2 regions of the Paenibacillus sp. WLX1005 genome follow, and region 1 is predicted to be linked to the other one. Evidence: predicted binding sites of a transcription regulator. Region 1 holds the regulator's gene; the other holds the start of a gene.
The links. Region 1 encodes CtsR, which represses protease genes until heat stress. Its sites were predicted from a motif close to ATGGTCAATAAAGGTCAAACA; they were not measured.
Positions count from the first base shown of each region.

Region 2: clpP (ATP-dependent Clp endopeptidase proteolytic subunit ClpP) is a predicted target of CtsR. The motif match lies at 3,224-3,244, and genes of this name have one in related genera.

Region 1 is NZ_CP176756.1:720,501-736,524, reverse strand. It holds gene ispF (2-C-methyl-D-erythritol 2,4-cyclodiphosphate synthase) at 1-269, opposite strand, end outside; gene ispD (2-C-methyl-D-erythritol 4-phosphate cytidylyltransferase) at 266-964, opposite strand; gene ACE3MZ_RS03070 (PIN/TRAM domain-containing protein) at 1,157-2,245, opposite strand; gene pssA (CDP-diacylglycerol--serine O-phosphatidyltransferase) at 2,415-3,140, opposite strand; gene disA (DNA integrity scanning diadenylate cyclase DisA) at 3,201-4,277, opposite strand; gene radA (DNA repair protein RadA) at 4,290-5,666, opposite strand; gene clpC (ATP-dependent protease ATP-binding subunit ClpC) at 5,947-8,418, opposite strand; gene ACE3MZ_RS03045 (protein arginine kinase) at 8,438-9,511, opposite strand; gene ACE3MZ_RS03040 (UvrB/UvrC motif-containing protein) at 9,525-10,049, opposite strand; gene ACE3MZ_RS03035 (CtsR family transcriptional regulator) at 10,078-10,536, opposite strand; gene ACE3MZ_RS03030 (metallophosphoesterase family protein) at 10,863-11,786, opposite strand; gene serS (serine--tRNA ligase) at 12,179-13,810, shown strand; rRNA gene rrf (5S ribosomal RNA) at 14,183-14,299, opposite strand; rRNA gene ACE3MZ_RS03015 (23S ribosomal RNA) at 14,362-16,024, opposite strand, start outside.
Region 2 is NZ_CP176756.1:168,590-184,613, forward strand. It holds gene ACE3MZ_RS00745 (hypothetical protein) at 163-303, shown strand; gene ACE3MZ_RS00750 (beta-galactosidase) at 567-2,348, shown strand; gene clpP (ATP-dependent Clp endopeptidase proteolytic subunit ClpP) at 2,512-3,108, opposite strand; tRNA gene ACE3MZ_RS00760 (tRNA-Arg) at 3,491-3,565, opposite strand; gene ACE3MZ_RS00765 (sugar-binding transcriptional regulator) at 3,811-4,839, shown strand; gene gap (type I glyceraldehyde-3-phosphate dehydrogenase) at 5,047-6,051, shown strand; gene ACE3MZ_RS00775 (phosphoglycerate kinase) at 6,199-7,380, shown strand; gene tpiA (triose-phosphate isomerase) at 7,424-8,176, shown strand; gene gpmI (2,3-bisphosphoglycerate-independent phosphoglycerate mutase) at 8,177-9,718, shown strand; gene eno (phosphopyruvate hydratase) at 9,891-11,195, shown strand; gene secG (preprotein translocase subunit SecG) at 11,707-11,937, shown strand; gene rnr (ribonuclease R) at 12,853-15,603, shown strand; gene smpB (SsrA-binding protein SmpB) at 15,736-16,024, shown strand, end outside.

The DNA of each region.
Region 1 (16,024 bases):
TAACCGCGCTCACGGATGAGTCCCCATACATGCTGTAGCAGTTTCACACTGTCCGCATCCTTGAATTCTGGATCGGTATCGGGAAAATGCTTGCCAATATCCCCCAGCGCCAGTGCGCCTAGCGCTGCATCGGCAATCGTATGCAACAGCACGTCTGCATCGGAATGACCGAGCAGTCCTTTTTCATATGGAATGGTCACTCCACCAATGATGCACGGGCGGCCCTCGACCAGCTGATGCACATCAAATCCTTGACCTATACGAATCATGATAAATTCTCTCCCTTGTGTGTCAATAAATAAGCAGCATAATCCAGATCGTCCGGTGTTGTCAGCTTAATATTGCTATAGCTGCCTTCCACTACGGTTACCGGAATACCAAGTCGTTCTACCAACATTGCATCATCTGTACCGCGAAAATGCTGTTCTTCCGCCTGCTGATGTGCATTCCGCAAATCGGTTGAGCGAAACGTCTGCGGTGTCTGAATCGCCCATAATGTACTGCGATCCGGTGTACCTGTAATATGCAGCTGCTGATCGACCTGCTTAATCGTATCCTTCACTGGCACCGCCAATACAGACGCACCTGCACGCTGTGCCGCTTCCAGACACTGCTCAATATGCTGTTCAGTAATAAATGGACGTACCCCGTCATGCACCATTACCCAGTCAGACTGAATCTGCTCCAAGCCACGGTATACCGATTCCTGACGATCCTGTCCACCAACGACAACAGCTCGAACTTTGTGCAGTCCATATTGTTGTACCCATTCCCGGCAACGCTCTACATCCTCCGTCCCCGTAACGATGACGATCTCTTCCGCAACAGCCGAGCGTTCAAACACTTCCAGTGTATGTATTATAATCGGTTTATCCTGTAGCTTCAGATACTGTTTGCTCTCCACCGTGCCCATACGCGAGCCTTTGCCCGCCGCTACGACGATGATTCCAGCTTTATTTGTCATACTCCCCATCCTTACCGGTTGCTATCCACACCTGTATGATTGCAAGGCGTGCGAATTCCATTTCTTAATAATATACCCGGCGGCACCAACAGCACAACAGCGAATACCGCTGACACGTATGCACACACTGCCATTGTCAGCATGGAGCATGATATTTCCCCGCGTAGACGTCGTTTCGTTCACGCTTGCTCTTTAATCGTCGTGTTGCTCTATATGTTCTTCTGTATGTGGACGTGCAAAGACCATTTTACCATTGGATGTTTGCAGTACACTTGTTACGATCACTTCTAGTTCTTGCCCGATATGATCCTTTCCCTGTTCAACGACAATCATTGTCCCATCATCCAAATAGGCAATGCCCTGTCCTGGTTCTTTGCCGGCGCGAGTCATCTGTACATATAACAGTTCACCAGCAACGAGTTGTGGCTTGAGTAGAGCAGCAAGACGGTTGACCGACAATATGCGGATATCATGTAGTTCGGCAATTTGCTGCAAATTCCGATCATTCGTAATGAGCGCCGCCTTGCGCGCTGCTGCCAACTGTACAAGTCGCTCATCTGCACGTACACTGTCCGAGTAATGAGTTGATGCTACTTCCAATTCAATTCCTGATTGCTCCCGTAAACGAGTGAGCGTATCCAGCCCTTTTTTGCCTCGTTGACGACGTAGTGTATCCGCAGAATCGGCAATAAATTGTAGTTCCTGTACGATAAAATCAGGTACGATCACGATTCCCTGTATAAATCCGCAAGCGATAATCCCTTCGATTCTGCCATCAATAGCGATATTGGCATCCATAATACTAATGGCTGGCATTCTGGAAATGAGCATATCTGCGTGATTCTTATCAGTCGGCAATGGTTTGACCGTCTGTTCCTTACTTTCCGGCATATTATAATTAGAATTGTGTGTCGGATGCTGAACGTGATGACGTACGTGGTTACGTTCTGTATACAATAATTCGCCAGCACGTTCATAACCAGTACGAAGCCCTAGATAACCTAGTGTAAGCATTAGAAAGGTTCGGACCACCTCGTACACACTCGGCCACCATGCAATGACAAGCGCGCCCAGCCAGCCAATCAGCAAACCGATGAGCAAGCCGAACGAGGCGGCAAGCACCTTTTCCGCTGGTAATGCCAGTACTTGCACGCGTTGACGTTCAATCAACAGCAGCAGACGACGAAGCAGCAATGATAACAATACCGCTGCTACTACAATGATCCCAATATGAATTGCCATCATCCCTACACTATCTGGTTTCCCTCCTATTATTGCCATCCATGACATCCATGACATCCATGACATCCATGACATCCATGACATCCATTGTTCCAGCATCTGACTATCCCCTTTGTTGTAATAAAGTGCATAAAAAAAGCATTCATTCCCCTTTAGAAGTAGAGAAATAAATGCTTTTTCATTATCTATCTGCTGAGCCGTCAACCGCTTAACGAAGCGATTCCTTGGAGCGATTCTCATCATCACGGCGGGCATGACGGCGCATCAGTCTTCGAATATTCTGTTTGAAGCCATACAGCGCATACGCTGCTAGCGGTACGAAGATCAGTTTGGATACCTGATCAGGGAACATAATTGCAATAACTACACCGGCAGCAACTACAATCGGTGCGAGCCAGAGAGCTTTTTTGGGAATGCCGACTTTTTTGAAATTCGGATATCTCACCTGACTGACCATCAGATACGACAGCATAAAGGTACTGATAATCATATAAGGAGTAGATACTTCATTATGGAATAGCGAGAGCGTTGCTAATACGCCACCAGCCGCTGGAATCGGCAATCCGGTAAAATAACCCGGTACACCGGCTTTGACATTAAATCTGGCTAGTCGCATCGCTCCACACATCGGAAAAATCAGAGCAGCAGAGATCGCGAGAACAGGGTTAATGTCTTTGAAGACCATATCGTACATGATGACGATTGGAGCTACACCAAATGAAACAAGGTCAGACAGGGAATCCAGTTCCTTCCCCAACTCGCTCTGCGCATTGAGCGCGCGTGCCATCCGTCCGTCCAGACCATCCATTAACATCGCTACAATAACCATGACTGCCGCAAGGCTATAGTTATCGTGTAGCGCCAGTAAAATAGCCAACATTCCAAGTCCCAGGTTAAACAGCGTACACAGGTTTGGAATTGATTTTGTTATCATTTTGTCTTGTCACCTCAAAGATGGATATATTAACCAATTAACTCTACGATTCTATCGCTTTTAGATTTGTCTGTCAATAAATACTTGCTCCTGGATGCGTTCCAGACCAGCACGAATTGTACGTGCGCGTACTTCACCGATACCGTCCACTTCATCCAGCTCGTCAATGCTCGCGGAAATGACATGATGCAAAGCAGCAAAACGCTCTACCAGATTGTTGATGATCACATTTGGCAAACGTGGAATCTTGTTCAATACACGATAACCGCGCGATGGCACCACTTCCTCGGATTGGGCAGCCGCCATCGGATAGCCAAGCATTTTGACGATCTGATTGACGTCCATTAGTTCATTATCGGTAATCCGCTTCAATCCGTTAACGATTTCATCCAAACGCTCATCGCTAATATCGCGACCATAATCTTTGAGCAGTAAGCGGAATTCTTCTTCCGTATTACCGACCAGCTCATCCATCTGCATCGAGATCAGACGACCTTCCGCCCCGAGTTCCGTTACATAGCGACTGATTTCGGTCTGAATACGTAGTACCATTTCGACACGCTGTACGACGCCGATTACCTCAGCAATCGTCACCATCTGCTCAAATTCGGAAGCTGTCAGATTGGTCAACGCCTGCTTGAGCACCACTTGATACCGCTCCAGCGTCTGAATCGCTTGATTCGCTTTGGTCAAAATCACACCGATTTCCTTGAGCGCATACCGCAAATTCCCTTTGTACAATGTAATGATATTGCGGCGCTGGGAAATGGAAATGACCAGCTCCCCTGTCTGTTTGGCAACACGTTCAGCTGTCCGGTGACGAATCCCCGTCTCAATCGACGAGATAGACGAATCAGGAATCAACTGCGTATTGGCATACAAGATCCGCTTCAGATCATCACTCAGAATGATCGCTCCATCCATCTTCGCCAGCTCATACAAGTAGTTGGGTGAGAACTCGCAATCGATAGAAAATCCACCATCGACTACATTCATGACCTGCGATGTTGAGCCAACGACGATCAGTCCGCCCGTTTTGGCACGCAGCACATTTTCCAGACCGTCGCGGAATGCGGTGCCGGGTGCAACCATTTTCAATAACCGATTAATTTTCTCAGCCTGGCTGAGCTCCTTCATCAACTGTTCCTCCTAGTCCAACGCAGCTTTTAATGCTTCCGCTATTGTATTAACTCCAATCAACTTAATATCTTTTGGATGTGTCCAGCCTTTGAGACTTTTCTCCGGCATGATGACGCGTTTGAAGCCTAGCTTCGCCGCTTCCTTGACCCGTTGTTCTGCACGCGATACGCCGCGAACCTCACCAGTCAGACCAATCTCGCCAAACACAACGTCCTCTGGCTTGGTTGGTGCATCGCGGAAACTGGAAGCCAGACTGACCGCAATTGCCAGATCGACCGCCGGTTCATCCAGTCTTACACCACCAGCTACATTCAGATAAGCATCCTGATTTTGCAAAAACAAGCCCATTCGCTTTTCCAATACAGCGATAATCAGTGCGAGCCGATTGTTGTCGATGCCCGTACCCATCCGGCGTGGTGAAGGAAAATGTGTTGCCGCTACCAGCGCCTGAATCTCTACTAGCATCGGCCTTGTGCCTTCCATACTCGCGATAACGGTAGAACCTGCCGCTCCTGCCGACCGTTCCGACAAGAACAGCTCCGACGGATTGGATACCTCGGTCAGACCTTCCTCATGCATTTCAAAAATACCCATCTCGTTCGTTGAGCCAAACCGGTTCTTCACCGCTCGTAGCAGCCGGTACGTATGATGACGCTCTCCCTCAAAATAAAGCACGCAATCTACCATATGCTCCAGCATGCGCGGTCCCGCAATTGCACCTTCTTTGGTCACATGACCGACCAGCACAGTAGCGATACCGCGAATTTTGGCAATGCGCATAAAGCGTGACGTACATTCACGCACTTGGGACACGCTACCGGGTGCGCTCGTAACTTCCGGCTGGTACACCGTCTGAATGGAGTCAATGACAAGGAAATTCGGATTAAGGTTATCAATCGCTTCCTCGATAATCTCCATATTACTTTCGCACAATACAAACAATTCATTGGATAACGCACCAAGTCGCTCTGCACGCAGCTTCGTCTGGCGTACCGATTCTTCACCGGAAATGTACAGCACCCGCAGCCCTTTGACCGCTAGTGCATGCGACGTTTGCAGCAGCAGCGTCGATTTACCAATTCCCGGATCACCGCCAACCAGCACGAGCGAACCCGGCACTACACCGCCACCAAGTACACGATTCAACTCATGGATACCGGTTTGAATGCGCGGCTCCTGACCTGCTTCTACTTCGGTAATCGCTTGCGGCTTCACCGATGTTGGCGTTTGGAACAGGCTGGAATTCATGCCTTGTGTTTTGACAGCTGACGTTTCCTTTTCTTCCACCATTGTATTCCAGGATTGGCATCCCGGACATTTGCCATACCATTTGGGCGATTCATAGCCGCAGTCGGTACAGAAAAATTTTGTTTTTACTTTTGCCATGGACGTCCCTTTCTATATATACGCTCAATCACGTTGAATTTTGAGAACCATCTGTTCTGCAACAGACAGGATTTTGCAGTCTATTTACATTATAACATTAAAAAGGCTGGTTCCGAGGGCATATTTGCCTCTGGAACCAACCTTTATTTTAACGATGCTTTCGTATCGCCTCAGCGTCTATACATACGCATGGTAGCGGGTAAAGTTGCTATATTCAGTGCAGGATAAGTTGGAAAATCCAACATTACCATTTCCCATCAAACGCTACAATCCAGTATAATCAGGATTTCGCTTCGTTTGCAGAAACACTGTCGCTTTCTTCGGAAGGCGTTACTTTGTCAACAGACAGCGTACCTTCTTTTTCGTCGATCAGCAAGGTATCGCCTTTTTTCACACTACCAGTGAGCAACTCCTCGGACAGACGATCCTCAATATGCTTCTGAATAGCACGACGCAGTGGACGCGCACCGTAAGCAGGATCAAATCCTTCTTTGGCAAGGAATGCTTTTGCGGAATCCGTGAGTGTGAAGTCGACTGCATATTCACGCAGACGCTTGCGCAGCTCTTCGGACATGAGCGTAACGATCTCGGCAATGTGCTTCTCTTCCAGCGAGTGGAATACGATCACATCGTCGATGCGGTTCAAGAACTCTGGACGGAAGTGACGTTTCAATTCGTCGGTCACTTTGCCCTTCATGTTGTTGTACTCAGCACCGGAATCAACCGCTGCGGTAAAGCCGAGTGTCGTATTGCGACGAATCGCTTCTGCACCTACATTGGAAGTAAGAATGATCAGCGTATTGCGGAAATCGACAACACGACCTTTGGAATCGGTCAAACGACCATCTTCCAGTACTTGCAACAGGATGTTGAACACTTCCGGGTGAGCTTTCTCGATCTCATCCAGCAGGACAACAGAATATGGTTTACGACGTACTTTTTCGGTCAATTGACCGCCTTCTTCATAGCCTACATATCCCGGAGGCGCACCGACCAGACGTGAAGTCGAATGTTTCTCCATGTACTCGGACATATCGATGCGGATGATTGCATTCTCATCACCAAACATCGATTCTGCGAGCGCACGAGCAAGCTCCGTTTTACCAACACCAGTAGGGCCGAGGAAGATAAATGAACCCATAGGACGCTTCGGATCTTTCAGTCCAGCACGCGCACGACGAATCGCACGGCTGACAGCAACGACAGCTTCATCCTGACCGATTACACGCTCATGCAGCAAGCTTTCCATATTGAGCAAACGATCGGTTTCTTCTTCTTTCAGTTTCGTTACCGGAATACCTGTCCAGTTCGCTACGATATCAGCGATATCTTCCGGGGTAACTTCAGAATCAGTACGACCTTGTTTTTCTTTCCATTGGTTCTTCGTTGTATCCAGCTCTTCGCGAATCTTTTGCTCGGTATCGCGCAGTGCTGCCGCTTTTTCAAACTCCTGACTTTGTACAGCCGCGTCTTTTTCCTTGCGGATATCTTCGAGACGGCTTTCCAGTTGTTTCAGGTTTGGCGGAATGGTATACGAATTCAGTCGTACTTTGGAACCTGCTTCATCGATCAAGTCGATCGCTTTGTCCGGCAGGAAGCGGTCGGTAATATAACGATCCGACAGTTTAACTGCCTGTTCGATCGCTTCATCAGTAATTTTTACACGGTGATGCGCTTCGTAACGATCGCGCAGACCCATCAGAATCTGAACTGCTTCGTCCGGCGACGGTTGATCCACCGTAATCGGCTGGAAACGACGTTCCAGAGCAGCATCTTTTTCAATATATTTGCGATATTCATCCAGCGTAGTCGCACCGATACATTGCAGCTCACCACGAGCCAGTGCAGGCTTCAGAATGTTAGATGCGTCAATCGCACCTTCTGCGCCACCGGCACCGATCAGTGTATGCAGCTCATCAATGAACAGTACGATATTGCCCGCTTGACGAATCTCGTCCATGATTTTTTTGAGGCGGTCTTCAAACTCACCGCGATATTTGGTTCCAGCAACAACCGAACCCATATCCAATGTCATGACGCGTTTGTCACGCAGTGTTTCCGGAATTTCGTTGTTGATGATTTTTTGTGCCAGACCTTCGGCGATAGCTGTTTTACCAACACCCGGTTCACCGATCAATACTGGATTATTCTTGGTACGGCGACTCAGAACTTGAATAACGCGTTCAATTTCTTTGCTACGTCCAATAACTGGGTCCAGATTGCTATCCTTGGCAATAGCCGTCAGATCGCGTGCCAGACTGTCCAGCGTCGGTGTGCTGACATTTGCAGGTGTACCATGATGACTAGATACTGCCTCATTGCTGCCCAGCAGCTGCAACACTTGTTGACGCGCTTTGTTCAAGCTGATGCCCAAATTGTTCAATACGCGAGCAGCAACGCCTTCACCCTCACGGATCAGACCGAGCAGGATATGCTCTGTGCCGACATACGTATGACCAAGCTTGCGCGCTTCGTCCATCGACAGCTCGATGACTTTTTTCGCACGCGGGGTATACGCGATATTAGTAGGTTGCTCTTGACCGCGGCCAATCAGCGATTCTACCTCATCCTGAATTTTCTCAAGTCCAAGACCCAGACCGATCAGCGCTTTGGCAGCGATGCCTTCGCCTTCACGAATCAATCCAAGCAAAATATGCTCTGTACCGATGTTGTTGTGACCGAGACGAACCGCTTCCTCCTGAGCCAATGCCAGGACTTTTTGCGCTCGCTCCGTAAATCTGCCAAACATCATATTGAAGCACCTCCACGGTTTAGTCTTCTACATGTACATTACCCAATGTATCGCGGATCAGCTGCGCCCTGTACATATCGCGTTCTCCTGATCCCATTTTAACACCGAACGTTTTCTGAAGGAAACCCGGTTGTGTCATAATCAGTAATTCGTTCATTTGAACGACCGATGCTCGATCAATCAATCCGAGATCCACGCCAAGCCGCACATCCGAGATTCGCTGAAATGCTTCTTTGGCATCCATCATCGTTGCATAAGACAAAATGCCATAAGAGCGCATAATGCGATCCGTAATACGCAGCTTGGATTCAGTTAACAGCCGACTGCGTGCATGCTGTTCATATTCAATAATCTGCATGACTACACTGCGCAGATTGTCGATAATCTCATCCTCAGACAATCCCAGTGTAATCTGGTTAGAAATTTGAAACATATTCCCGATCGCTTCACTGCCTTCGCCGTACAATCCACGAATCGCCAAGCCTACCTGCGATACCGCCGATAAAATACGACCAACCTGATTGAGAATCGCCAGCGCTGGCAGATGAAGCATAACCGATGCGCGTAAGCCTGTTCCCAGATTGGTTGGGCAGCTGGTCAGATAACCACGCCGATCATCAAATGCATAATCGACGACCTTTTCAAAAGCATCATCGATCTGCGACGCCCGTTGCCATGCCTCCTGCAATTGAAAGCCTGGGTACAGACACTGAATGCGCAGATGATCTTCCTCGTTCAGCATAATGCTGACCGCCTCATCATCTGTTAACAGTACCGCACCTGCTTTGGAATCATTGATCAAACTAGGACTGATCAAATGCTTCTCCATCAGCACTTCCTTGTCGACATCATTCAGCTCGTTTAGGACGATCGGCTCGAACGGTCCAAGCGCTTGTACACCTTCATCTTCCAGCGCAGCTGTGAGCTGCTGGCGTACCTGCTCCGCCTGTTCAACGGAAGACACAATCGGGAATGGCTGATGCACCAGATTTCGGGCGATACGCACCCTGCTACTGATGACAACATCCGAATAATCTCCGCCCTTTTGCATCCATTCGCTCAAAGGCTTTTCAGTAAAACGGAGACCCGGCATACGTCATTCCTCCTTACGACTCCTGTGAAATTTGCTTTTCCAGCTCACGAATCTGATCGCGCAACTGGGCAGCCTGTTCAAATTCTTCTTCAGCGATACGCTGCTGCAACTCATGACGCAGCTCATGCACCTGACGTCTTGCCTTAATCTGCCCTCCAACACGCTCAGGCAGCTTGCCCGCATGAGCGGTACTGCCATGCACGCGTTTCAGTAACGGATCAAGCTGACGGTCAAACGTAGGATAGCAAGAACTGCATCCAAAACGTCCTAGCTTGCGGAACTGCGCATACGTCATGCCACATTCTGGACATTGCAGCTGTTGAGCAGGTGTTCCTGCCGCTTTCGCTTTATTACTGGAATCAAAATCCATCAGTCCAGATAACAGATTATGAATGGAAAATCCTCCAGAAGTGCCTGGAATCAACTCCCCTTTTTCACGGGCACAGTGTTCGCAAATGTGGAATTCAGTTTTCTCGCCATTTACGATCTTGGTAAAATGAAGGGTAGCCGGCCGTTGCTGGCATTCCTGACAAATCATATTGCTATGCCTCCCTTCTTCCCTATGATCAAGACCCAAGCAATGAGATCAGCATGGCCTTCATCATTCGTGCACGGACTTCATCCCGATAGGGAAGATTGAGTGAAATCACATCCCTGCACACTACAGCACGCATCATTTCAGCTTCGCGCTTGGAGATTAGACGCGCCTCAAACAGCTGATAGATCAATCCTTCCGCTGCCGTCTGGCTCATCGCCTGACCAATACTTTCATGAATATGCGTATGAAGAGTAGAGTGTGATGGAAGTTCGATCCGGCGAATACGGATATATCCGCCGCCACCTCGTTTACTTTCCACCAGATAGCCCTTTTCCAGCGTAAAACGTGTACTGATTACATAGTTGATCTGCGACGGTACGCAGGAAAACTGATCAGCCAGATCATTACGCTGAATCTCCAATGCACCTTCACCTTCCTGAAGCATGCGTTTCAAATATTGTTCGATAATGTCGGAGATATTACGCATTGTATCCTCCTCCATGTATAGTTAAAACATGAATTCGCCAATGTTAATATCAAAGTCTGCATAAACAACACTTAACCATATCTTTTATGGTCAGAAACGAACATATTGTATAATCCCCGTAATAAGTGAAAACAACGTTTCTTGACAGGATCACATCCATTTCGTGAATAATACATTGCTGTATGCGTGCGCTGACTTTGACTTTCTTTGACTTTATAGTATTATACCATAAAATCCCGTTTTGCCAAGAGCAGAACAATGATGGTATATAAGCTACGTTTCAAAGCATAGCTGTCTATTTATTTTCACTCATGTTCAAACCTTCTTTATCCTTTTTCATGTTCATGTTCATGTTCATGTTCATGTTCATGTTCATGTTCATGTTCATGTTCAGCAATTAGTATAAATACTTTTCCATCTGCATTCAGTACCTGGGTTCCATTTTGTAAGCGAGTATAGTGTTCTTGTGCTTTGTGTGTATCCCAACCTACATGTCCGCAGCACAATAATACAGGATCAGATTTCTCCACTTCCATTCGTACACCTGCATGTCCTGGTCGACTATTGAGTGGATCATCTGGTCCCTGATGCATCATCAATACATCTGGTGACTTTTTCAGCAATCTACTCAATTGTTTTGAAAAATCGACTTCTGACATACGATTGGGCTTATCTGCTCTACCTGTGATGCCACCCAGCCCGGCGACATGTAAACCACATATAGTGTGCAGTTGCGGCTGAAGCATCCACACCGCTTGCGCGCTGGTGTTCAAATCTCGCTTCTCTTCATCTGTAAAAATATCGTGATTCCCCGACACGGCAGCAATATTCACAAACTTTTGCTGAAAAGCTTGCCAAACCGCAATCGGACTGCCACTAGAACCCCTTTTCCATATATCTGTATACAGATCACCGCAAAGCAGAATCATAACCTGTTGTTTCGAAATGTGCGGCACCTCCATTTCCAATAACAATTCTAACATTTCCGGTAATGCCTCCCCCAGAAGGCGTGGCTGAATTCCCCTCACTAAACGCTCGTTCTCATCTTGCACCAAATTCCCTGCTATATCTTCGACAATTCCCTGTAAATCAGATGTAACGATAAGTACCTTCACAGATTCCGACAATCCTCTGATTGTACCTCTATAAATAGGCAATTGCTTATGTTCAATAAACTGACTTCCCGTAGTCGGTGAAAGGTAAGACATCCATTCCAAAGGTTCTTCCTGAATATGTATAATTTCCAACATGCTGAAACCCTCTTTCCATCCAACATTCCTAATGATAACTGTATAATTTACGTTTATTCCATTTATCATAGCTTGACGATCTTGCTGCAATCAAGTACACTAGCACAAATTAATATTTTGAAACGGCCAATGAAGGGAATCCAACCCAGAGGCGTTTTCTTCAAGGAATAGCTCTATTTCCGTATAACGTTCGGTAACAGCTATGTTCCCTAAGTCAAACGGTATTCGCCCGTTATCGCGGAACCTGAGTGGATCGGAGATGGTATATTCTCCGGTTAAATTGGGTGGCACCGCGAGCAGAGCGCTCCTCGTCCCAAGTTGATGAGGAGCGCTCTTTGTGTTTTTAAAAATAATCGGCAGCCACTGCCCATCCACAAAGGAGCAAATTAATCATGCTAGACATTCAGTACATCAAACAACATCCAGAACAGTTACAACGAATTGCCGACAAAAAGCATATTCAAGTGTCGATTGAAGAACTACTAACCCAATACCAGTCGCGCAATCAACTCATGCAGCATATTGAACAATTACGCCAACAACGCAACCAACTAACCCGAAAAATCGGCACCAAGCTAAAAGCACCAGATACACCAGATACACCAGATACACCAGATACACCAGATACACCAGATACACCAGATACACCAGATACACCAGATACACCAGATACACCAGATACACCAGATACACCAGATACACCAGATACACCAGATACACCAGATACACCAGATACACCAGATACACCAGATACACCAGATACACCAGATACACCAGATACACCAGATACACCAGATACACCAGATACACCAGATACACCAGATACACCAGATACACCAGATACACTTCGATTGTTGAAAATGGAACCGGACAATGTCAACCCTTTACGAACTGATCTGCCAATAAAAAACAAACATGATCTAAATTCAGATCAGCTACGCGTAAAAGTAAAAGAAATCAATCGCCAACTACAGCACCTACAACAACAAGCAGATAGTATTCAGCACCATTATCAAACATTGCTCCAATTGGTGCCAAACTACGTATCGCCAGACACACCAGATGGACAATCGGATGAAGACAATATCGTACTCCGCCAACATGGAACACTACCAACGTTTGACTACAAAGTAAAAGACCACGTCGAACTGGGCGAACTACATCAACTGTTCGATACAACAAGAGGAGTCAAAGTCAGCGGCAGCCGTAACTATTACCTTACCGGTATGGGCGTACTGCTGCATCGCGCAGTTCAGCAATTAGCCTTCGACTTATTGATGGCTAAAGGCTACACGCCGCTCGAAGTACCGATGATGGTACGCAGTGCTGCACTGCAAAATACGGGCTTCTTTCCACTAGGTATGGATCAAACCTTCAAAATTGAGAACGAAGATCATTGGCTTACCGGTACATCGGAAGTTGCACTGGTATCGTATTACCAGAATGAAATCATCGATTGGAAAAGTGGTCCTATCAAGCTGGCAGCTGCTTCACAAAGCTTCCGCAGTGAAGTCGGCTCGGCTGGTAAAGATGTGCGAGGGTTATACCGTGTCCACCAATTTGCAAAAGTGGAACAGGTTATTCTTTGCGAAGCGAATGCAGAATTATCGGCACAGATTCATGAGGAGATTACAGCCAATGCTGAAGAACTTCTGCAACTGCTAGAGCTTCCTTATCAAGTTGTCGCCGTCTGTATCGGAGACATGTCGCAAAAAACGTACAAACAATACGACATCGAAACGTGGATGCCTGGACGACAAGCTTACGGTGAAACTCATTCGTCGTCGAACTTGCATGATTTCCAAGCCCGGCGCACCAATATTCGATATCGCACAGCAGAAGGCGAACTAAAATACTGCCATACCCTAAACAATACAGCTGTAGCTTCGCCAAGAATTCTGATCCCATTATTAGAAAATCATCAACAGGAAGACGGCAGTATTTACATCCCTGTCGCACTACGACCGTATCTTAATCAGCTTCAAAAACTGGAAGCTCCCAATACAATCGTTACCACCGATTAAACAATAAATAATAAATAGAAAAACAGCGTATGATCCCTTTATATTATTGGATCATACGCTGTTCTATGTTCTAAGTTAAAGAAAAAGTCCCAAAAAGAAAACTCTATTTACAATATTTTACTTAACTCCATTTAGAATTAAGATAGGTACGTATGGAACCCCTCCACCATCATCACCAAATGTGCAATAACTCTACTTACTAAGGAAGCGATGCCTAAAAGTAAAATAAAACAAACCGCAACCAATAATATAACTAAAATACAACCAAAATCAATCAAACTCCAGTAAAAACTTCGATAAAACAATATACGAAAAAACAAAAAAAGACGTCATCCCGTGGGACAACGTCTTTCTTCTCTGTCTTGCTGGTTCGCTTGGCAACGTCCTACTCTCCCAGGACCCTGCGGTCCAAGTACCATCGGCGCTGGAGGGCTTAACGGTCGTGTTCGGGATGGGTACGTGTGGAACCCCTCCGCCATCATCACCAAACGTGCAGATGTGTTGATCACCTGAAAACTGAATCCGAAACGATCCATCGCGTGTCTAGAATCTTGGATAAGCCCTCGACCGATTAGTATTGGTCAGCTCCATGCATTGCTGCACTTCCACCCCCAACCTATCAACCTCGTCGTCTTCAAGGGGTCTTACTACTTGGGAAATCTCATCTTGAGGGGGGCTTCACGCTTAGATGCTTTCAGCGCTTATCCCGTCCGCACGTAGCTACCCAGCGATGCTCCTGGCGGAACAACTGGTACACCAGCGGTGCGTCCATCCCGGTCCTCTCGTACTAAGGACAGCTCCTCTCAAATTTCCTACGCCCACGACAGATAGGGACCGAACTGTCTCACGACGTTCTGAACCCAGCTCGCGTACCGCTTTAATGGGCGAACAGCCCAACCCTTGGGACCTACTTCAGCCCCAGGATGCGATGAGCCGACATCGAGGTGCCAAACCTCCCCGTCGATGTGGACTCTTGGGGGAGATAAGCCTGTTATCCCCAGGGTAGCTTTTATCCGTTGAGCGATGGCCCTTCCATGCGGTACCACCGGATCACTAAGCCCGACTTTCGTCCCTGCTCGACTTGTAGGTCTCGCAGTCAAGCTCCCTTTTGCCTTTGCACTCTTCGAATGATTTCCAACCATTCTGAGGGAACCTTAGGGCGCCTCCGTTACATTTTAGGAGGCGACCGCCCCAGTCAAACTGCCCACCTGACACGGTCCCCGTACCGGATCACGGTACTAGGTTAGAACTCAGATGCGATCAGGGTGGTATCCCAACGGCGCCTCCAAGGAAGCTTGCGCTCCCTCTTCTAAGGCTCCCACCTATCCTGTACAAATCGCACCCCAGTTCAATATCAAGCTGCAGTAAAGCTCCATGGGGTCTTTCCGTCTTGTCGCGGGTAACCTGCATCTTCACAGGTATTAAAATTTCACCGGATCTCTCGTTGAGACAGCGCCCAAATCGTTACGCCATTCGTGCGGGTCAGAATTTACCTGACAAGGAATTTCGCGCTACCTTAGGACCGTTATAGTTACGGCCGCCGTTTACTGGGGCTTCGGTTCATAGCTTCGCCCGAAGACTAACCACTCCCCTTAACCTTCCAGCACCGGGCAGGCGTCAGCCCGTATACTTCGCCTTGCGGCTTCGCACAGACCTGTGTTTTTGCTAAACAGTCGCTTGGGCCTTTTCACTGCGGCCCCCCCCCTCGTGCTATTCACACTACCGGGGCACCCCTTCTCCCGAAGTTACGGGGTCATTTTGCCGAGTTCCTTAACGAGAGTTCTTCCGCGCGCCTTAGAATTCTCTTCTCACCTACCTGTGTCGGTTTGCGGTACGGGCACCTGCTTCCTGGCTAGAGGCTTTTCTTGGCAGTGTGAGATCATGACCTTCGCTACTGTAAGTTTCGCTCCCCATCACAGCTTGACCTTAGAGTGTGCGGATTTACCTACACACCAGTCTCACTGCTTAGACAGGCATCCATCAGCCTGCGTCACTACCCTCCTGCGTCACCCGTTGCTCATAGCGGCTTTCGGTGGTACAGGAATTTCAACCTGTTGTCCGTCGACTACGCCTTTCGGCCTCGCCTTAGGTCCCGACTTACCCTGAGAGGACGAGCCTTCCTCAGGAACCCTTAGGTTTTCGGCGGATCAGATTCTCACTGATCTTTTCGTTACTCATACCGGCATTCTCACTTGAATGATGTCCAGCGCTCCT
Region 2 (16,024 bases), 550 kb from region 1:
GTCGTTCGTATTCTTTTTCATAACCTTTCGTGCATCTGCCTGCACGATCATAACATCCTGACTTAGCCTGTCACGCATCTTCGCTAGAAGTGCAGACAGGCTCTTTTTTTGGCTTGCGGTTATCGAATGACGTACAACTAGAAAGGTATTGTCAGCTTTCTATTGAGTAATGATCAATTTCTGGGCAATGAACAGGGCGATATTTTGATGGTAAGTATGACTTTTTCACTGCGCGACGGCAATTGGATTCAACTGGACGATATGCTGCCATCCGGCACCAATCCGTTGGCAGCATATAAATAAGCCCGCTTCATCGTATACGATCCGCCTTTTGTATGTGATCTCATCCAACCATCGTGCTATCTGCCTGCTTCATCGGAATACCTATATCCGACCTGTGACGCATTTTCACAATCCAAGTACGTAGAGGTTGTTTTTTTCCTTTGCATATTGTCGGATGATGGTACAATATATGCAGCCAAACGGGTACATAATCTTGCTGCACTTCTTGTCATATACACGGGTACTCCGCCTGTTTGATTCTTAACATAAAGGAGATTGTAGGCATGACACCATTTGATGTACGCAACGGATCATTTGTATGGCAGGAAAGGCCGGTGACGATCATTTCTGGAGCAATGCATTATTTTCGGATCGTACCGGAGTACTGGGAAGATCGGCTGCTTCGTTTGAAGGCAGCAGGTTTTAATTGTGTCGAAACGTATATTCCGTGGAATCTGCATGAGCCAGCACCGGGACAGTATGATTTTACTGGTATGGCAGATGTGGAAGCGTATATAGAGATTGCTGCACGACTGGAACTGTGGGTGATTGTGCGTCCAAGTCCGTACATCTGTGCAGAGTGGGAATTTGGCGGCTTGCCGTCGTGGCTGCTCGCTGATCCGGCAATGCGGGTACGGTGCAGTTATCCGGGCTATTTACAAGCAGTGGATCGGTATTATGATGAATTGATTCCGCGACTCTTACCGTATCTGTGCACCAAGGGAGGTCCTGTGCTGGCCGTTCAGGTGGAAAATGAATATGGCAGTTATGGTAATGATACTGCCTATCTGGAACATATTCGCGATGCGCTGATTGGGCGCGGAGTAGATGTTCTATTATTCACATCGGATGGACCGGAGCACGAATTACTCACTGCGAGTCATGTGGACGGTGCGCTGATGACCGTTAATTTTGGTTCCCAGCCAGAGCAGGCATTTCACAAATTGCGTCAGCATCAACCCGGACAGCCAGTGATGTGCATGGAATACTGGAACGGGTGGTTTGACCACTGGGGAGAAGAGCATCATGTACGGGATGCAGGCAATGTAGGTGACGAATTGCTTCGTATGCTGCAAGATGGGGCATCCGTTAACTTTTATATGTTTCATGGGGGAACCAATTTTGGCTTTTACAATGGGGCGAATCATATTCAGACGTATGAGCCGACCATTACGAGCTATGACTATAATGCTTTGCTAAGTGAATCCGGGCAGTTTACGGAAAAATATCATATTGTACGTGACGTGCTGCATACGTATCGCGGGCTGACTCCGCCACCGTTACCAGAACCGATCAAGTCCTATGGATACGGTGAGTTGGAGCTGACCGAGAGTGTAGGATTGTTCAGTGTGCTGGATATACTTTGCCCTGATCCGGTGTACTCGCCGTATCCATTGACGATGGAGGAGCTGGGACAGAGCTACGGATTTGTACTGTATACGACCACGGTGTCTGGTCCACTGCCCAATACGGAGCTGCATATTCAACATGTGCGCGATCGAGCACAGGTGTATATTGATGGACGATATGCCGGAGTCATTGATCGCTCTGATCCAGATGCACAGTCATTACAACTGGATATTGATGCGCAAGGAGCCAGATTGAGCATTCTGGTGGAAAATATGGGGCGCATTAACTACGGTCCCCATCTGCTGGATCGCAAAGGTATTACCGAAGGCGTGCGGCTGGGCAATCAGTTTCTGCATGAATGGGTGATCTATTCGCTGGATGGAAAATTACCAGAGGGAGCGGAATATACTTCGATATCCTCACCCAATACACTAGGTGTCATGCTGGAAGCGGAGGGCGAGAAGCCAGCCTTTTACCGGACGACGTTTGAAGTGTCGCAGCGCCGGGATACATTTGTTGATATGAAAGGCTGGCAAAAAGGCATCGTCTACATCAATGGATTCAATCTGGGACGATACTGGAATAAGGGACCGCAGCGAACGCTGTATATTCCCGCACCGCTATTAGTAGAAGGCACCAATGAGTTGATCATATTGGAGCTGCACGGCTCACATCGTCATCGTGTGATGTTAACCGACGAACCGCTATTAGGTTAACCTGATGTATGAACAGGACGATGTTAAGGTAGAGCAGGATAGAGCGAGTTAGGAATGGTATAGACTATAACCAACAACGATAAGCTCATGAGACTGTACGAAATACGAAAAAAGCTGCAATGGCATGATGCCGTTGCAGCTTTTTGTATGTCCATTTAGCGTATTACACGCCTTGTGGAGGAGTTTTCTCAATGACTTTATCGATCAGACCATATTCAGCAGCATCCGCAGCAGTCATGAAATAGTCACGGTCAGTATCGCGTTCGATACGTTCCAGTGGTTGACCAGTACGATCCGCCAGAATTTGGTTCAGCTTATCGCGCATTTTCAGAATGCGACGCGCACGGATCTCGATGTCCGTTGCTTGACCTTGAGCACCACCGAGTGGTTGGTGAATCATAACCTCGCTGTTTGGCAACGCGAAACGTTTGCCTTTTGCACCTGCATTCAGCAGGAATGCGCCCATACTTGCAGCCATGCCGACACAGATGGTGGACACGTCCGCTTTGATGAATTGCATTGTATCATAAATTGCCATGCCCGCCGTAATCGAACCGCCTGGGCTATTAATGTACAGATGAATATCTTTTTCTGGGTCTTCGGCTTCCAGGAACAGCATTTGTGCAATAATCGCGTTTGCCACCACATCATTCACTTCAGAACCGAGGAAAATGATACGGTCTTTCAACAAACGGGAATAGATATCATAGGCGCGTTCACCGCGGCTGCTCTGTTCAACGACCATTGGGATATAACTCACTAGAAACCCTCCTTAAAATTACGATCATCGTAAATGTTATGAATATAGTGGAATCATAGTCCAAACAATATAAATAATCAATTGTTCTTACCACATTATAGGTCAGTTCAAACTTAAAGTCAAAGAAAGTCAAACTATTGACTGCAAAACTGCCTAATTTGCTGGAAAATGGGTTAATGAAGAAAAGGGCAGCGTTGCAATGTGCTCCTTTTTCCATGGAATGACTGCCGTCAATCGCATAGCAGTGCTGTTTTACTAGAAGAATATACAAAAATAACCAGCATCAGCTGGTTAGCAATTCTTTCTATCATCATAATACAGGGTTAACAATTGTTTGTTATAACAGGATAGGAACGAAATATGTATAGTGCTTGAAAAAGAATGGCGCGCCCGCCAAGAATCGAACTTGGATCTCAGGCTTCGGAGGCCTACGTCATATCCATTGGACCACGGGCGCAAATAAAACAACAGCAAGAATGATTATAGAATAAATAGGTTTAAAAAGCAAGCAATCACCCTGTGAAAACTGTAACGTAAACCTGCCATAAATAGTTGTGCAGTAGACTTGATTCCGAGTCGGAAATTGGTTAATATAGTAGTGGGACTTAAAAAGTTACGCCGGGACATTTTGAGTCCATATACCCAGCCTGGTTGAAATGAACCAGATTACACTGAGCGAGATAAGTTGCAGGAGTGGAAAGCATGCGAAAATTACTTGAAATACAGAAGCAGCTTCTGCCCGATCTCACCGACGTACTCAAAAAGCGATATGCCATTTTGCATCAGGTCATGCTGACGGGATTGGTCGGACGAAGAGCACTTGCATCGTCTCTGGGCATGACGGAGCGCGTACTGCGCGCCGAAACTGATCTGCTCAAGTCCCAGGGATTACTGGATATTGAGAGTACCGGAATGAAAGTCAGTGAAGCAGGCAGACAACTGCTTGACGAACTGGAACCGATTATGGAAGAATTGCTTGGACTGTCTGCACTGGAGGAACGCATTCGCGATGCCTACGGTTTGCAGCAGGTTGTCATTGTGCCCGGAGATTGCGACGCATCTGCAAGTACGAAGCAGCATCTCGGGCGTGCAGGCGCAAAAGCACTGCTCAGTGTGATGCGAGAAGACGATATTGTAGCAGTTACCGGCGGTTTTACACTGGCTGAAGTTGCTGAGCAACTCAGTCCAACCTTGCCAGCACCGCTCAAACAAGCTTGGTTCGTTCCGGCAAGAGGCGGACTTGGCGAAAATATGGAATACCAGGCGAACTCCATCGTATCGACGATGGCGAAGCGGGTTGGCGCGCAGTACCGGCTATTGCATGTGCCCGATCTGCTACGCAGGGACGCCTATGAATTACTGTACGAGGATGAGAATGTACGTGAGATCGTCGAGTTTATCCGGCGCGCGCGCATTATTATTCACGGTATTGGCGATGCTATGGAAATGGTACGCCGCCGCCGACTGGATCCGCAGCTTGTACAGGAAATTCGCAAAGCAGGCGCCGTCGCCGAATCGTTCGGTCACTATTTTAATGAGCAAGGCGAAACGGTCCACCATATGCTGACCCTTGGGTTGCAGCTGGAGGATATCGCCAATGCCGAAGTCGTGATCGGCATCGCTGGCGGCAAGAGCAAGGCACAGTCTATCCATTCTGTACTGAAATTTGGGCAGGAAGATATTCTGGTCATCGACGAAGCTGCTGCTAGGGAGATCGTTAAGGAACTGTAGTTTTTTCTATCTATTGTAGTAAACGAAGTCAGCACCTTTATCCGGCAGCAGCAGGGAACTATTTCCCAACTTCACTTACAACGTACTAGGCGTTTGCAGTGTCAAACGTAATCACATTTCATGATCATCACTGTCTCGACAGATTCATGCGAATCTTGTCTTGATTGCATAAATTTCATTAAACTTATTTCTGGGAGGAATTCACTCATGGTTAAAGTTGGTATTAACGGTTTTGGACGTATCGGACGTCTGGCATTCCGTCGTATTCAAGACGTAGCAGGTATCGAAGTTGTAGCAATCAACGATCTGACAGACGCAAAAATGCTGGCACATCTTTTGAAATATGATACTACTCAAGGTAAATTCAACGGCGAAGTTGAAGTACATGATGGTTTCTTCAAAGTAAACGGTAAAGAAGTGAAAGTTCTGGCTAACCGTAACCCTGAAGAACTGCCATGGGGCGACCTGGGCGTAGATATCGTTCTGGAATGTACTGGTTTCTTCACAACCAAAGAAAGTGCTGAGCTTCACCTGAAAGCTGGCGCAAAACGTGTTGTTATCTCCGCTCCAGCAACTGGCGACATGAAAACAATCGTTTACAACGTAAACCACGAAATTCTGGATGGTACAGAAACAGTTATCTCCGGCGCATCTTGCACAACAAACTGCCTGGCACCTATGGCAAAAACTCTGCAAGACAAATTCGGCGTTGTTGAAGGTCTGATGACTACAATCCACGCTTACACTGGCGACCAAAACACACTGGATGCTCCACATGCAAAAGGTGACTTCCGTCGTGCTCGTGCAGCGGCTGAGAACATCATCCCTAACACAACTGGTGCTGCAAAAGCAATCGGTCTGGTTATCCCTGAACTGAAAGGTAAACTGGATGGCGGCGCACAACGTGTTCCTGTAGCAACTGGTTCCCTGACTGAGCTGGTAACAGTTCTGGAGAAAAATGTAACTGTTGAAGAAATCAACGCAGCAATGAAAGAAGCTTCCGATCCAGAAACTTACGGTTACACTGAAGACGAAATCGTATCTTCTGACATCAAAGGTATGACTTTCGGTTCCCTGTTCGATGCAACGCAAACTCGCGTTCTGACAGTTGGCGACAAACAGCTGGTTAAAACGGTAGCTTGGTACGACAACGAAATGTCCTACACAGCTCAATTGGTTCGTACGCTTGAGTTCTTCGCGAACAAAGGCTAATACTGGCCATACGCTGAAATAAATATTAATTCCATAAAGCGGAAACAGATCCTATTTGTTTCCGCTTTTTCTAAGTTACGTGCTGTACATACGTGCAGCCGGTTCCGATTTGGTAAAGCTTAAAATTACGGGCATGGAGGTAAGACAATGAACAAAAAAAGTGTGCGTGATGTAGAAGTAGCTGGCAAAGTGGTATTCGTACGTGTGGATTTCAACGTACCGATGGAAGATGGCAAAATCACGGATGACAAACGTATCCGCGAAACGCTGCCGACCATTAACTACCTGATCGAAAAAGGCGCAAAAGTTCTGCTTGCAAGCCATCTGGGTCGTCCAAAAGGTGAAGTAGTGGAGTCCATGAGACTGACTGCACCAGCGGAACGTCTGTCCCAACTGCTGGGCAAACCGGTAGCCAAAGCAGACGAATCGACTGGCGATGCAGTAAAAGCTCAAATCGCTGAACTGAAAGACGGCGATGTACTTGTATTGGAAAACGTTCGTTTCCATGCAGGCGAAGAGAAAAATGATCCAGAACTGGCAAAAGAATTTGCTGAGCTGGCTGATCTGTTCGTGAACGATGCATTTGGCGCGGCTCACCGTGCGCATGCTTCGACAGAAGGTATCGCTCATCACCTGCCAGCAGTAGCTGGTCTGCTGATGGAGAAAGAATTGGATGTACTGGGTAAAGCCCTGAACAATCCAGAGCGCCCTTTCACAGCAATCGTTGGTGGTTCCAAAGTAAAAGACAAAATCGATGTAATCGACAACCTGCTGAACCTGGCAGACAACGTAATCATCGGTGGCGGTCTGTCCTACACATTCATGAAAGCGCAAGGTCACGAAGTAGGTCAATCCCTGCTGGACGAGAGCAAACTGGATGTAGCACTGGGCTTTATTGAAAAAGCAAAACAACTCGGCAAAAACTTCTACCTGCCAGTAGATATCGTAATCTCTGACGATTTCAGCGCGGATGCAAACACGCAAATCGTTGAAGTTGGCGACATCCCGGCAGACTGGGAAGGCATCGACATCGGTCCAAAAACACGTGAGATCTACGCTGACGTGATCAAAAACTCCAAACTGGTTGTTTGGAACGGACCAATGGGCGTATTCGAAATCGAACCGTTCTCCCATGGTACTCGTGCAGTAGCAGAAGCTTGCGCAACAACAGACGCTTACACCGTAATCGGTGGCGGTGACTCCGCAGCAGCAGCTGAGAAGTTCCACCTGGCTGACAAAATGGATCACATCTCTACAGGCGGCGGCGCTTCCCTGGAGTTCATGGAAGGTAAAGCACTTCCTGGCGTTGTGGCACTTAACGATAAATAAGTTTACAATATAGGCAGTATGGAATAGAAGGAGTGATACAGCAGTGAGAACACCAATCATTGCCGGCAACTGGAAAATGTTCAAAACCGTTCCGGAAGCTAAAGCATTCATCGAAGATATCAAAGGCAAAGCAGAAGTGGAAGGCGTAGAGAGCGTAATCTGTGCACCATTCACCAACCTGCCAGCTCTGGTAGAAGCGGTAAAAGGAACTTCTATCAAAATCGGCGCGCAAAACCTTCATTTTGAAGACAATGGCGCATTCACTGGCGAGATCAGCGGCGTTATGCTGAAAGACCTCGGCGTAGATTATGTAATCATCGGTCACTCCGAGCGTCGTCAATATTTTGGCGAAACCGACGAGATCGTAAACAAAAAAGTACTTGCTGCATTCCGTCATGACCTGACGCCAATCGTCTGCGTAGGCGAGAAGCTGGAAGAGCGCGAAAGCGATCAAACCAAGGATGTATGTAAAGTACAAACCGAAGGCGCATTTGCTGGTCTGAGCGAAGAGCAGGCGAAAGCAACTGTTATCGCTTATGAGCCAATCTGGGCAATCGGAACAGGCAAATCTTCCACTTCTGCTGATGCGAATGAAGTGATTTCTTATATTCGTAACGTTGTGAAAGACCTGTACAACGAAGAAGTGGCAAACGCAGTTCGTATTCAATACGGCGGTAGCGTGAAGCCTGAGAACGTGAAGGAGTACATGGGACAAAGTGACATCGACGGAGCACTCGTCGGCGGCGCAAGTCTTCAGCCTGAGTCTTACATTCAGCTGGTTGAGGGGGCGAAGTAAATGTCAGTTCCAAAACCGGTAGCATTAATTATCATGGACGGTTTCGGTCTGCGTCCGGAAGTCGAAGGCAACGGTGTTGCTCAGGCGAAAAAACCGAACTATGACCGTTACCTGCAACAATACCCTCATACAACTCTGACAGCTTGCGGCGAAGCCGTAGGTTTGCCAGAAGGTCAAATGGGGAACTCGGAAGTCGGTCACCTGAACATCGGCGCAGGTCGCGTCGTATACCAGGATTTGACTCGCATTTCCAAATCGATTCGTGACGGCGAGTACTTCCACAACGAAGCACTCGTCGGCGCAGTCGAAAATGCCAAAACAAACGGCAAAAAGCTGCACCTGTTTACGCTGCTGTCTGACGGCGGTGTACACAGTCATATCGACCACCTGTTTGCAACGCTGGAACTGGCGAAAAAACATGACTTTCATGATGTGCTGATCCACGTATTCCTGGACGGTCGCGACGTAGCACCGGACAGCGGTAAAGGCTTCATGGAGCAATTGGTTGAGAAAATCAGCAGCATCGGTATCGGCAAAATCGCTACCGTACAAGGACGCTACTACGCCATGGACCGCGACAAACGCTGGGATCGTGTCGAAAAAGCATTCCGTGCTATCGCTTACGGCGAAGGTCCTCAATTCAAGGACCCGCTGAGCGTGGTAACTTCTTCCTACAAAGAAGAAGTGTACGATGAGTTTGTCATTCCGGCTGTGATTGTGGATGCTGACGGTCAACCGACCGGTACGGTAAGCAGTGGAGATTCCGTAATCTTCCTGAACTTCCGTCCCGACCGTGCGATTCAGCTGTCCCAAGCATTTACACAGCATGATTTTGACGGTTTCGAGCGCGGCGATTATCCGCAGGCGCTGTACTATGTATGTCTCACCACATACAGTGCAACGGTTGTCGGTCATATTGCTTTCGGACCGAAAAGTCTGGACAATACGCTGGGCGAAGTACTCGTTCAAAACGGCAAAAAGCAACTGCGTATTGCCGAAACTGAGAAATACCCGCACGTTACCTTCTTCTTCAGTGGCGGTCGTGATGTAGAACTGGAAGGCGAGACTCGTATTCTGATCAACTCGCCAAAAGTCGCTACCTACGATCTGCAACCAGAGATGAGCGCGCGCGAAGTAGCAGATGCATGCATCGCCGAGATCGAAGCGGAGCGTCAGGATGCGATCATCCTGAACTTTGCGAACCCGGATATGGTTGGTCACTCTGGTAAGCTAGAGCCGACGATCAAAGCCGTGGAAACGACGGACGAGTGTGTTGGTCGTGTTGTAGAAGCGATCCTTGCCAAAGGCGGCGTAGCGCTGATTACTGCTGACCATGGTAACGCTGAAACAGAGATCGACGAAGAGGGACGTCCGCAAACGTCGCACACGACGAACCCGGTTCCGTTTATCGTAACCGACGAGAACGTTGTGCTGCGCGAAGGCGGCATTCTGGGTGATATTGCACCAACTATCCTCGATCTGCTGCAAATTGCTAAACCGGACGAAATGACAGGTACATCCATCATTTCCAGCCGTAAGTAAGTTCTTATTTATTGTGATGAACGGAGGCTGCGACCGGCAGACGCATTAACATGCTCGTCATGTTCCGCTGAAATCGCCTGTTCTGTTGCAGTCATGCGTTCCTATATACAAGGTGCGCAGGTATACCTGATGTCACCCTGATCAAACTTATCTCAAAGGAGACTTTTAAATCATGACGATTATTACTAACGTGTATGCCCGTGAAGTCCTCGACTCCCGCGGTAACCCGACTGTTGAAGTAGAAGTATATCTGGAATCCGGCGTTGTAGCTAGCGCGATCGTACCTTCCGGTGCATCCACTGGTGCTCACGAAGCTGTTGAGCTGCGTGACGGCGACAAATCCCGTTACCTAGGTAAAGGCGTTCTGAAAGCTGTAGCGAACGTAAACGAAATCATCGCTCCAGAAGTAATCGGTATGGACGCTGTTGACCAACTGAGCATCGACCGCAAAATGATCGAGCTGGACGGTACACCAAACAAAGGGAAACTGGGCGCTAACGCGATCCTGGCTGTTTCCATGGCTGTAGCTCGCGCTGCTGCTGAAGCTCTGGATCTGCCACTGTACGCTTACCTGGGCGGATTCAACGCAAAACAACTGCCAGTACCAATGATGAACATCATCAACGGTGGTGAGCACGCTGATAACAACGTGGACGTTCAAGAGTTCATGGTTATCCCTGCTGGCGCTCCATCGTTCAAAGAAGCTCTGCGTACAGGTGCGGAAATCTTCCACAACCTGAAATCCGTACTGAGCAGCAAAGGTCTGAACACAGCTGTAGGCGACGAGGGCGGTTTCGCTCCTAACTTCGCTTCCAACGAAGAAGCACTGAGCTCCATCATCGAAGCGATCGAAAAAGCTGGTTACAAACCAGGCGTTGACGTATTCCTCGGTATGGACGTTGCTTCCACTGAGTTCTACAAAGATGGTAAATACGTACTGGAAGGCGAAGGCAAATCCTTCACTTCTGCTGAGTTCGTAGACCTACTGTCTTCTTGGGTCGACAAATACCCAATCATCAGCATCGAAGATGGTTGCTCTGAAGATGACTGGGAAGGTTGGAAACTGCTGACCGACAAACTGGGCAGCAAAGTACAACTGGTTGGTGACGATCTGTTCGTAACGAACACTGAGCGTCTGGGTCGCGGTATCGAAGAAGGTATCGGTAACTCCATCCTGATCAAAGTAAACCAAATCGGTACGCTGACTGAAACATTTGACGCGATCGAAATGGCGAAACGCGCTGGTTACACAGCTGTGATCTCCCACCGTTCCGGTGAGTCCGAAGACAGCACAATCGCTGACATCGCGGTTGCTACCAACGCTGGTCAAATCAAAACAGGTGCACCTTCCCGTACCGACCGTATTGCAAAATACAACCAACTGCTTCGCATCGAAGACCGTCTGGGCGAACTGGCTCAATACCACGGCCTGAAATCCTTCTACAACTTGACTGAGCACCGTGGTCTGACGAAGTAATTTCGAATTCTTCGCAAGCATGATCAGATGTACAATCACATGAAGATATGGATCGCAGGTAAGACGAACGATAACCTAGCATCGGTTATCGACGAAATGTCATATCGCGATTCCGTCAGATTGCGATTGTCATCCAACTTATAGATATCATCTGACCTTCGCCCGGAGCGCTGAATCCGGTCGCGAAGATCAGATACAGCTGCACAGCATATCCTTATGCTGCTAGCCATCCGTTTGGGGAATGGGCGTCGCGGCTGACCGTGAACACATCGACAACAACGGCCTGAGCCGCTACTTAGCCGTTACAGCCACCATGTTCACTGGACAGCAGCCATCCGTTTCGACGGATGGCTGTTTTTTTATTTTCCTATCGGCGTAGTCAGGAAATCGTTGCTATCTACTTGCCGAATATGATAAACTATAAATGCTGTTTCTATAGAGTGATATGGTTAGATAACCTGTACATATACATTTATAGAGGCTCGGCGAATCCTTCAAGGAGGTGGAAATTATGCAATTGACTTTGCAGATCCTGCTTACTATTATCTCGGTTGCTCTGATTATCGTGGTACTGCTGCAAAAAGGTAAAAGTGCTGGTCTTTCCGGTGCCATCTCCGGCGGCGCCGAGCATCTTTTCGGTAAAACCAAAGCACGCGGCATGGACCTCGTCCTGCAACGCACCACAGCCGGCCTAGGAGCCGCATTCTTCATCCTCGCCATCCTAGTAGCTGTATTCAGATAATAAGCGCCAAAAACAAAAACAGCCCTTCCCCCGCTATCCATAGCGCCGAAGGGCTGTTTTTTGTTTCCCATACAATGACTTCCCATTCTTTCCTACTCGATATATGTTATGCATAATCTTACACCCTTTTTAATGAACAATAAGGTCATTCACAGTCACTCAAGGTCTCTCAGAGTCTCTTACCTTGAAGCCTCTCAAAATCTCTTAGATCTCTCAAATCTTTTGATATCTCTTACATATCATTTCCTGCTACAGACAAAAGCGCGTAGCGCAAGGAAGTAGTTTTCACTCCCACTACGCACGGTCTTTACGCAGGATGCAATCCGCACGTAACGCAGGGAAGGAAATAAGGGAAAAGGACGACTTTGGAGAGGCGAGAATCTACAAGTATCTCCTATTCCATAGATTCTCACCTCTCCACCGGAGTCCGTTCCCTTATTCCTTCCTGGAGTGCATGTTGCATCCAAATAAATGTCCCAATTCCCCGCAAAAAAACTATTTCCCCCCCAGTCTGTTCATATAGAATTCACATAACCCCCGTATAATCAGAACTGTTCCCGAGCTTGTCCATTATTCCCATGTAAGTTGAAGCAAGACCGAAGTCCATGATGTGCAAGACCATTTAGCGGCATATTCGTTCCCCTTAACCAAGGAGAGGGTAACGAGCATGCCGCCCTTTTTTTTGCCGGAATACAGGCTGGGGATTAATTTAGTGTATACTAGGGTATGTGTATACTAAATGAAACATGATCGAAGTGGCTTTCTGAAAACGCAGATGTCCGTGCAGATCATGGACCGGTCTGCGTTTTACTCATCCATCACCGACACAGACCAGCGTATAGAGCACATAAAACCCGCAATACATATGAGCCGGATGGGCGTGATCGCTGCTGAAGGTGGGCCGAGGTGAATTCAATGATTACAGAAGAACAACTATTAAACTTTATGCGGGACACCACTTATAATCCAATGACGTATCAGGAGTTGGAAGAACATTTTCAGATTGAAGATGCTTCGGATTTCAAAGAACTCGTCAAGCTATTGAACCGGTTGGAAGAAACCGGCGATGTAGTTGTGAATAGCGCCAATCGATATGGCGTGCCAGAACGTATGGATCTGGTCAAAGGACGCGTGCAAGCACATGCCAAGGGCTTTGCTTTTCTGATCCCGGAAGATCGCGAGCATGGCGATGTGTATATTCATGCCAATGATCTGAACACGGCGATGAACGGCGATACCGTACTTGTCAAAGTCACTTCCCGTAACGCTTCCGGTGGACGGATGGAAGGCGTAATTGTACGTGTACTGGTTCGGAAAAATACCCGCATCGTCGGTGTATTCCAAGGACAGGATACGTATGGTTTTGTGCTGCCGGATGATAAGCGTATCAACCGCGATATTTTCATCCCGAAAGAGCATTTTGGCGGTGCCGTCGACGGCGAGAAAGTCGTTGCCGAGATCGTTAACTATCCAGAAGGACGGGCAGCGGCTGAAGGTCGTGTGATCGAGGTGCTTGGACATAAGGATGATCCCGGTGTGGACATCATCTCCATTATCCGCAAGCATCAACTGCCAGAGAGCTTCCCGGACGAAGTGATGGACGAGGCGCAGGGAGCGCCGGACGAGATTACTGAAGAAGAGATCGTCCAGCAAGGACGCCGCGATCTGCGTGGTAAGAATATCGTTACCATCGATGGCGAAGATGCGAAGGACTTGGATGACGCCGTAAACGTCGAGCGTCTGGAGAACGGCAATTACCGTCTGGGCGTGCATATCGCCGATGTCGGTTATTATGTGCGTGAAGGCTCCCAGCTGGACAATGAAGCGTACAACCGCGGTTGTAGCGTGTATTTGGTTGACCGCGTGATCCCGATGCTGCCACACCGTTTGTCAAACGGAATCTGTAGCTTGAATCCGCAGGTAGATCGTCTGACATTGAGCTGCGAAATGGAGTTCGATGCCAATATGAAGGTCGTCAAGCATGACGTCTTCACTAGTGTGATCAAAACGAAAGAACGCATGACGTACAAAAACGTACGCCGCATTCTCGAAGACGAAGAACCAGAACTGCTGGAGCGTTATGCACCACTCATCGACGACTTCAAGCTGATGCGCGAGCTGGCGATGAAGCTGCGCGACAACCGGATCCGCCGTGGAGCGGTCGATTTTGACTTTGAAGAATCCAAAATTCTGCTGGACGAAAAAGGCAAACCGGTCGATATCGTCAAACGCGAGCGTTCTATCGCCGAGCAGATTATCGAGGAGTTCATGTTGGCGGCAAACGAAACGGTCGCTGAGCATTTCCATTGGCTGAAAGTACCGTTCCTGTACCGGATTCACGAAAACCCGGATCAGGAAAAGCTGCAAAACTTCCTCGGCTTTGTACAAAACTTTGGCTATGCTGTCAAAGGTACTGGCAATCTGATCCACCCACGCGCACTTCAGCAGCTGCTGGACGAAGTGAAGGGTGAAAAGGAAGAGACCGTCATTAGCACCATGATGCTGCGGTCGATGAAACAGGCAAAATACTCTGCCGACAGCTCCGGTCACTTCGGGCTGGCTGCGGAATACTACAGCCATTTCACTTCGCCAATTCGCCGGTATCCCGATCTGGTGATCCACCGCGTCATTCGCGAAGTGATTGAGAACGGTGGCAATGGGCTGACGCCAGATCGCCAGACGTATCTGGAAACCCGTATGCCGGACATTGCCCAGCAATCGTCCGAGCGTGAGCGTGTTGCTGTAGATGCTGAACGCGACACCGACCAGCTGAAAAAAGCCGAGTATATGCTCGACAAAGTCGGCGAAGAATTCGAAGGACTAATCAGCAGCGTAACTGGCTTTGGTATGTTTATCGAGCTGGACAACACCGTTGAGGGCTTGATCCGTCTTGGGATGTTGACCGATGACTATTACCATTTTGACGACAAGCAGATGATTCTGCTCGGCGAGCGCACATCTCGAGTGTTCCGTATCGGTGACACCGTGACGATTCGCGTTGCTAATGTCAATATGGACGATCATACGATTGACTTTGAACTGACCGACATGCCGAAAAGCGGTCGTCGCTTCGACCGTGGAGGACGCGGTGAAAGTGAGCGGCGCGGTGGACGTGGTAACCGAGCTGGTGGCAATGGCGCCGGCAACGGCACAGCTGGCGGCGAACGCAAAGGACGCGGTGGCAGAGGCAAAAACAAAAACGCCAAAAAAGCCGAAGTATTCGGCAAAGCTGCGAAAAAAGCCAAGTCCAAAGCAGGCGGTAATGGCAATACCAATAGCCCAGCAGCAGGTGGTAGCAATACCAACCCGGCAAAAGGCAATAATAATACTGCCAACCCATCCACCGCTGCAAACGGCGATAATACTGGCTCCGGTAAGAATAAGCGAAAAAAGGACAAAGGTGTCACTCTTTCCACTCCGGCAAGAAGCGAATCTGGCTCCCGTTCCTCTGGATCAGGACGCAGCTTCGCATTTGGTTCTGGCAAAGGCGGCTACAACAGCCCTGAACCGGAGAAGAAGAACAGAGGCAAACGTCGTAAGAAATCCGGCGAAGGTTCCGTAGCACCGGCAACAACCAACGATGCACCTGCATCTGTACATGCATCCGGCGATGCCAAGCCGAAACGTAGACGCAAGCCAAAGAAAAAGAATACAGAGAACGAATAATATAAAGCATATGGGCTGCGGGTTGAGATCGGTTGGAATCCAGTAGCAGAGATGCAACAGTTTCCGACTGATTATTCATCCTCGCAGCCGCCCCTATGATATGGGGTAGCAATGACGGAAGGAGCAATCCACATGGCGACCAAAAAGAGTGAAAACAAAGTACTCGCCCAGAACAAAAAAGCATCCCACGATTATTTCATCGAGGAAACCTATGAAGCAGGTATGGTACTGACCGGAACGGAGATCAAATCGTTGCGTCGCGCACGCGCAAACATCAACGACGCCTTTTCCACGATCCGTAACGGCGAAGTATTCCTGCACAATATGCATATCAGCCCGTTCGAGGAAGGCAACCGCAGCAACCCGGCAGACCCGACCCGTACACGCAAGCTGTTGCTACACAAGCTGCAGATCAGCAAGC